DNA from 2 places in the Rhodococcus sp. 06-1460-1B genome. Region 1 is predicted to be linked to the other one. Evidence: predicted binding sites of a transcription regulator. Region 1 holds the regulator's gene; the other holds the start of a gene.
The links. Region 1 encodes LexA, which represses DNA repair genes until DNA is damaged. Its sites were predicted from a motif close to CGAACANNTGTTCG; they were not measured.

Region 1 (3,968 bases):
CCGCCGGTGGATCGGGAACCACCACGTACGCGGAGAACATCGGCGTCATGGCCGCCACCCGCGTGTACTCGACCGCCGCCTACTGGGTTGCCGCGATCACCGCGATCGTGTTGGCGTTCTCGCCCAAGTTCGGTGCGCTGATCTTCACCGTCCCGGACGGTGTCATCGGTGGAGCGACACTCGTGCTCTACGGACTCATCGGACTGCTCGGCGTTCGAATCTGGACCGATGCCAAGGTGGATTTCACCGATCCCGTGAACCTCACCGTCGTCGCCGCCGCACTCGTCGCCGGAATCGGCGACCTGACGCTCTCCGTCGGATCGGTCGAACTCGGTGGTATCGCGTGGGGATCGCTGGGCATCCTCGTGGGATACCCGATCGTCTCGGCGTTGGCCCGAGGGAGAACGACTCGACGACGCTAGCAGGGGCGGTCACGGATCGCGCGCGTTTTGGTCATCGACCCTCGGTGCACCGCGAACGTACTGTTGAACCGTGACGTCAGTCGCACCGACGACCGCGCTGTGACACCCCTTTCTCGCGGTCGACGACGGTGCGCACCGAACAAGGAGACCCGCGTGGAACGCACACTTTTCGAGCCCGAGCACGAGCTGTTCCGGGAGTCGTACCGGAAGTTTCTCGAACAGCACGTAGCCCCCAATCACGCGAAGTGGGAAGAGCAGAACATCGTCGACCGCGGCGTCTGGGTAGAGGCCGGCAAGCAGGGCTTCCTCGGGACTGCCGCACCGGAGGAGTTCGGCGGCGGCGGCGTCAAGGACTTCCGCTACAACGCCATCGTCACCGAGGAAACCACCCGCGGCGGCTACAGCGGCATCGGCTTCACCCTGCACAACGACGTCGTCGCGCCGTACTTCATCGAGTTGGCCAACGACGAGCAGAAGCAGCGGTGGCTGCCCGGATTCTGCTCCGGTGAGCTGATCACCGCGATCGCCATGACCGAGCCGGGTACCGGTAGCGACCTGCAGGGCATCAAGACCAAGGCCGTTCGGGACGGCGACGACTGGGTACTGAACGGCTCGAAGACGTTCATCACCAACGGCATCAATGCCGATCTGATCATCGTCGTAGCGTGCACCGACCCCGAGAAAGGTGCCCAGGGCTTCAGCCTGTTGGTCGTAGAGCGCGACATGCCCGGATTCGAGCGTGGTCGCAACCTCGACAAGATCGGCATGAAGGCCCAGGACACTGCGGAACTCAGCTTCACCGACGTTCGGGTTCCTGCCGCCAACCTGCTCGGCGAAGAAGGTATGGGCTTCATCTACCTGATGCAGAACTTGCCTCAGGAGCGGCTCTCGATTGCCGTCGTCGCCGCTGCGGCCATGGAATCGGCACTGGAGATGACCATTCAGTACTGCCGTGACCGCAAGGCATTCGGTAAGTCGATCGGAAAGTTCCAGAACACGCGATTCGTGTTGGCGGAACTCGCTACCGAAACCACCGCCACCCGCATCATGGTCGACAAATTCATCGAACTGCTCAACGACGGCAAGTTGACCGTGCAGGAAGCTGCCATGGCCAAGTGGTGGACCACCGAGAACCAGGTCAAGCTCATCGACCGGTGCCTTCAGCTGCACGGTGGGTACGGCTACATGAAGGAGTACCCGATTGCCAAGGCGTACATGGATTCTCGGGTACAGACCATCTACGGCGGCACCACGGAGATCATGAAGGAGATCATCGGTCGCGGACTGAATCTCTGATTCTTTCCATCGTTCAGGACCGAAGAGAAGGGCCGCAGCATCTGTGCTGCGGCCCTTCTTCGTTGTGTCCGAACAGAGTTCAGAGCTTGCGCATCACGGTGACGACCTTGCCGAGAATGGCGGCATTGTTGCCCGGGATCGGCTCGAACAGTGGGTTGTGCGGCATGAGCCATACCTCACCCTTGGAACGCTTGAACGTCTTGACCGTGGCCTCACCCTCGATCATCGCCGCGACGATGTCGCCGTTGTCGGCCACGGACTGTTGACGCACCACCACCCAGTCGCCGTCACAGATCGCCGCGTCGATCATGGACTCGCCGACGACCTTGAGCAAGAACAACGATCCCTGACCGACCAACTCGCGGGGGAGTGGGAACACGTCCTCGACGGCTTCCTCCGCCAGAATCGGTCCACCCGCGGCGATCCGTCCGAGAACCGGCACGAACGTCGGCGTCGGCAACCGATCCTGCTCGTCGGACGCTGCCGAACCGTCCACCGCCGCCGCGGCCTGGTCGGCCTGCACCTCGTCCAGTCCGCGGACGTCCACAGCGCGAGGGCGGTTGGCGTCGCGCCGCAGGAACCCCTTGCGTTCGAGGGTGCGAAGCTGATGTGCGACGGACGACGTCGACGTCAGGCCCACGGCATCGCCGATCTCTCGAATGCTGGGTGGGTATCCGCGCTCGGTGACCGAGGCCCGGATGACCTCCAACACCTTCCGTTGGCGCTCGGTGAGCCCTGCACTGATGTCGGTGCCCACCTCCATGGCCTTCGGGGTCGGCTCGGCAGCCGGCTTTCCGGCTGCAGCCTTGCCGACCGTCGAGGATCCGGCTCGCGTGGAACCAGCTTTCGTGGAACCCGTCGTACTGGAACCGGTGATGGACCTCGTCGAGGTCTCGTCCTTCATGCTGTCGGCCTCCTGCTGATGCGGCTGGATTCGGTCTACGCGGTATCGATCCACGCGGACTGGAGTTGATGATGTCGACTCGTATGGCGTGTGGTTTCTGACACGAATCTAGCGTGTATCAGCTGTTGAATCAAACATCTGTTCGACTCGTGTCGCGTTTTCTACAGACTTTGTCGGAGGCGCGTGATAGAACTTCGAACAAGCGTCCATCGAACGCCTGATCGAACAATCGATCCAACGAGCGAAGACGAGGTTCCGATGACCATCACCACCGATCGTCCCACCACTGCCGGTATGCGTTCGCGATCCGGTGTCGTCGAGCGTCGTCGGCGCTCGCGGCCCGTGTTGCAGAACCACGCGCGTCGGACGCAGAACGGCCCGTGCTTGCCTGTCGTGGACGAGTCCTGGACCGACGTCACCGATCGTGAGATGGCGGATCGAGACTTCGACGACACCTCGGCCCATTTCGCGAGCCAGACCGTGCGCCCACGCTCTCTCGTTCTGTGGATGTTGGCTGTGGTCGTCGTGGCCGGCGGTCTGATCGGCATCGCGAATCTGAGCGCGACCACACCCGACGCGTCCACTCAGCCCGCCGGCGCGGTCATGGTTCACGACGGAGCGCTCGTCGAGTACGCACCCAGCAGATGACCACCGGCACCATGGTGCCCAGCGTGGCTGAGTATCCTCGAAGACTGCCCCGACGCGCACGTTCGTCGTCGGAGTATCGGCTACGACGGAGGCTCCCTCATGCATTGCCCGTTCTGCAGGCACCCCGACTCACGCGTGGTGGATTCGCGTGAAATGGACGAGGGTCAGGCAATACGGCGACGCCGGTCCTGCCCCGAGTGCGGTCGACGCTTCACCACCGTGGAGGCTGCCGTGCTCGCCGTCGTGAAACGCAGTGGTGTGACCGAGCCGTTCAGTCGGGAGAAGGTCGTCAAAGGAGTTCGTCGCGCCTGCCAGGGCAGAGACGTCGACAACGACGCGCTGAACCTGCTGGCTCAGCAAGTCGAAGACAATATTCGCGCGGCCGGTTCGGCCGAGATTCCCAGCAACGAAGTGGGCCTGGCCATTCTCGGACCGCTACGCGATCTCGACGAAGTGGCCTACCTCCGTTTCGCATCGGTCTACCGCTCGTTCAGTTCGGCAGAGGACTTCGAGAAGGAAATTCACGAACTCCGCAAACATCGAGAGTCCGCCGACGTCGAGTGAACCGCGGGCCGATCAGCGAGACTGATCGGCGATCGCCTTCTCGATGCGCTTCTCCGATACCGGATACGCGGTACGAATTCCCTGCGCGAACAGCCCCACCCGCAGCTCCTCGATCATCCAGAACAGCTCCTGCA
Region 2 (3,968 bases), on a different contig from region 1:
TCCGAGAGTGGGGTCGGCGGCGATGGCGGCTTCGAGTGCTGCGGCGAGGGACGCATTGCCGAGGTAGATGCCTGCCGGTGTGTGCATGATGCGGCGGTTCGACCGGATCATCGAGGGTAGGTCGAGGGCAGAGCTGTGCCGTGCGCCCCGGCCGATTGGGGTGTGAGTACAGAACAGTGCCGCTGCGGAGGCAAGGGCATTCCGACGTCGTTGCCGGGTGTCCTCATCAACGGTCGGCTCGGGTGGTGTCGGAACAGTCGTCGAATCGGTCTGTGCAGCAGCCGAACCCGGACCCGGCCCTGCATCGTCCACGCGTTCTGCACTGTCGGTTGCATTCTTGGTCGCGCCTTCGGTGTGAGTTGTCGGTGCTGCCGTGTCCGCTGGCGCTGACTTCTCCGTTGCGTTGTCCGTCGGCGCTGCTGCGCGCGTTGCGGTGCTGGTGCCTGTGTCTGTGCGTGTATCCGCATGCGCTGGAGGTTTATTCGATTCCGTCGCGTTCCATTCGGCTACGTTCGATGCTGCCGACTTCGGCTGTGCCGGCTCGGGTTCTGTCGTGTTCGGCTGGGCTGTGGTGTCTGTGGTGTCTGTCGATTCAGCCGATCGTCGTTCCCACTCCCCGGTCTCCGGGTTCTGCACCGCCAGTCCGAGTGCCTCTGCAAGGGTCACTGCTTCGGTGAGCAGGATCTGCCACTGACTGTTGCGCGCCAACTCTCGTGCCAGATCAGGGTCGATGGAACCGTGCCCGGCCAGGTACGCAGGGTTCGCGAGCAGTCCGATGAGGGTGGCGATGTCGACGGTGATCATCGTCAACGGCACCCGACGATCCGGCAATACGGTCTCGGTCTCGGTCTTCGGGCAGTCCGCGCGTTGGCACAGGCATGTCAGCCTGGGTTCACCGTGCATCCGCGCCATGAACGCATCACACAGTCGTTCCTGCTTACCGCGCGGATCCTTCACGCACACCGTGTCGGCCATCTCCTCCGGGAGCTGCCATGCGGCTGCGGCTTCGGGTGCAGTCAATTCTGCTCGTATGCGGGCCAATTCCCCGGCCGGGCTGTAGGTGACGTTACGAAACCTCTTGGCGAACTCGCGTAGTGCTGCTGCTTCCTCCGGTGCGACCCGCAGCAGAATGTCCCAGATCTCCTTCTCCAACGGCCCCGGTGACGACCGTCGGGCCGCCTCGACGATGTCGCCCTCGACGGACCTCACGATGTCGTCGGAGAGGTTGTCGAGGATCCGGCACACCGTACGTACGCGGGGGAGGTCGATGTCGCCGGCTTCGAATGTGGTTTTCACCAGAGGAAGCCGGGTGTGCAGTGCCACGCCGACGGACACGTACGCTTCGGCGACGGTGGCGGAGCAGCTCAACGCGAGTGCCATTTCGGTGCGTCCGTACCGGCTGTACTGCCGATGCTTCGCATCCTGGGCGATGCAGGTGAGGTGGAAGTCGTAGCAGGCAGCGATCTTTCGGGCCGCATGCCGATTCTCTTCCCGCGCGGCAGTGATCAACGCCTCCAACGACACCACTGGTGCAGCCATTTTTTTCACCCCCCGGTGACCCCCAGTTCAGAACATGCGTTCGAACTGGGGAAAGCGTATCTCCACCCACCGACAAGAATGGAAAGGTGCCTCGTGGGCACGTGCTGACACTGCCTGAATACGTCGGGCTGATGCTGTGGTGCGGCAATCGACGCCATGTTGCACGTTGTCGTTGCCGAGTTCGGCGCAATCGACGTTCTGGTTCTCAATGCCTCGGGTGGCCTGGAGTTCGGTGCAGAACCCGACTACGCGATGAGTATCAATCGCGACGCGCAGTTGGCGCTGGCTCGCGCAAGTATCGCCCGTATGGAGCCGGGCTCGCGGATCGTCTTCCTCACCAGCCACCAGGCGCATTTTCACGGCAAGAAACCGGTCCCCGTCGAATACGAACCCGTTGCTGCGAGCAAACGGGCGGGGGAGGATGCACTGCGTGGGATGATTCCTGAATTGGATTCTCGGGGAATCGAATTGGTCGTGGTGTCCGGGGACATGATCGAGGGGATGATCGTGGTCACCCTGCTCGAACGCCGTAATCCGGACTCAGTCGCTGCGCGAACCGCGCAGGGTGCGCTCCCGACCATTGCGGAGTTCGCGTCGGCTGTGACGGAGGCTGCAATCGGACCCATCGAGAAGTCCGGCCGGACTGTCTACGTAGGTGGAGCCGACTACCTCGACGGGTCCGTGTCGGGGTAGTCGGCTCCGCTCGATCGGATGAAGAATCAGCTACCGAGAACGCAGAACTGACCGCTCGTGAGGTTCAGTGCCAACGACAGCGGCCCGACGCAGTCGACGCCGCGTGCCTCGGATGTGGCACCGGATCCCCATCCTGCGACCGCGAGGGTCGTCTGGCCGGCATCTGCCCACGAGTGCGCGATTCCGCCGCCGAGTGCGAGCGCGTATGCCGTGCCCGCGTTCTTGCTCGCTCCGAGCGCGACACCGTAACCGTTGGCGTAGGTGTTGGTTGCGCCCGGCCCGTCGTTGACACTGACGGCAGTTCCGCTGTCGGCGGCACCGGCGGTGGCGCTTCCGGGTCCGCTCGAGGTGGCTCCGCAGCTCGCTGTGTCACTCACCTGGATGTCGTTGGCCGAGGGCGGCGACACGCACGTGACCGGTGCCGCCGACGCGGTGGCGGTGCCGGCGAAGGCGGCCGCCGTCAGGCCCGATCCGATGGCGAAAATAGCTGCGGTGCGGGCGATTCGACTACCGAACCGACTGAACGTTCGCGCGGAGGAGGAGTTGGAAGAAACCGTACGGGGCAGGGAAACAGAGAACAACAGAAAGCTCCTTCACGAGCGAAACGGGTCGGTGCGGCACACGGTACCCCGCTCCGGGGGTCCGTGACAGCAAGCAGACACAGATTGTGTAACGGTGCCGATGGCATCGGGAGATGAATCGTCGTAGAAGTCCGATTTCTCGGACCCCTGCGGTATCGGTCGAGCCGGTTCGTACCGCCTTTGTACTGTCCAGGTTCTACGTGCGAAGTCCGGCCAATTCCGTTCCGTCAGTGCATGATTGAGGCTTGCCTGTCGGCTCGGTGCCGGTCTCCGAAGCGGGTGGCGATGCTCCGAGTCGGCATGCCCGGGCGACCGCCGAACGAAAGGAAATTGTTATCGGACGGCTGGCGAGCCGTCGGAGGCGGCTCGCTAGTTGGGTCTCACAGCGCAGGTGCCGTTCCGGCCAGATCGATTTGTCGACGCTCACAATCGATTTGACGTGCGAGGACGCAGGCATGCCCACCGGGCCGAACGGTTGTTTCACCCGGATCACGGACCCGTGGCGCCGCCGTATGTTGCGATCTTGTACTCGGTTGCCACGAGAGACAGTTGCAGTTCTCGGATGCGCTTGTGAACAGCGTCGCGATGCGCGATGAGCATCTCGAGTCGTTCCGGGACAGTCTGGTCGCCGCTGTCGACCAGCGCGACGTATCTCCGGAGGTCGCGCATGGGCATACCCGAGAGCCGCATCCTTGTCAGGAACACCAATCGACGGACGGCCGCGGAATCGTATTGTCTGTGCTCGAGTCCGTCGCGATCGACGTCGATGAGGCCGCATCGCTCGTAGTACCGCAGCGTGTGTGTGGAGATGCCGAGTAGTTCGGCTACCTCGGCGATACCGAGCGGTTCGGGCAGTTCCGACGGCTCGATCAGGTCGTGCAGCAGCTCCACCGTCAGGGGCGCAGCCGAGCCCACGGCCGCCGACAGCGCCCTGTTCATCAATTCGTTCGTCGACATGAGAGGGAAGATAGTCCTACCTGGGCAGTCATACCGGACGGACGGATTCGGGCACACCGGGGAAATCCGCGCTTGCGGACAATTCGGCATGGGTGTTCAAGGAGTCGAGTTCCCGACGGTACGACTCGCGTAGCCGTCGAACCGCTTCTCGCCCCAGTGGGATGCGCAGGGGAGCGGATTCGGCGTCGACCAGTCGGC

Region 2: the regulator LexA is predicted to act here: its motif matches at 1,569-1,582, upstream of CH268_RS26370 (DUF222 domain-containing protein).

What each region holds. Positions count from the first base shown of each region.
Region 1 covers NZ_NOYS01000018.1:15,916-19,883, reverse strand. Annotated here, with positions in the region: gene CH268_RS06115 (uracil-xanthine permease family protein) at 1-422, shown strand, start outside; gene CH268_RS06110 (acyl-CoA dehydrogenase family protein) at 576-1,718, shown strand; gene lexA (transcriptional repressor LexA) at 1,798-2,481, opposite strand; gene CH268_RS06100 (hypothetical protein) at 2,881-3,270, shown strand; gene nrdR (transcriptional regulator NrdR) at 3,370-3,834, shown strand; gene hrpA (ATP-dependent RNA helicase HrpA) at 3,847-3,968, opposite strand, start outside.
Region 2 covers NZ_NOYS01000043.1:261,681-265,648, forward strand. Annotated here, with positions in the region: gene CH268_RS26370 (DUF222 domain-containing protein) at 1-1,539, opposite strand, end outside; gene CH268_RS26375 (SDR family oxidoreductase) at 1,696-2,232, shown strand; gene CH268_RS26380 (DUF6764 family protein) at 2,259-2,813, opposite strand; gene CH268_RS26385 (MerR family transcriptional regulator) at 3,303-3,770, opposite strand; gene CH268_RS26390 (SDR family NAD(P)-dependent oxidoreductase) at 3,799-3,968, opposite strand, start outside.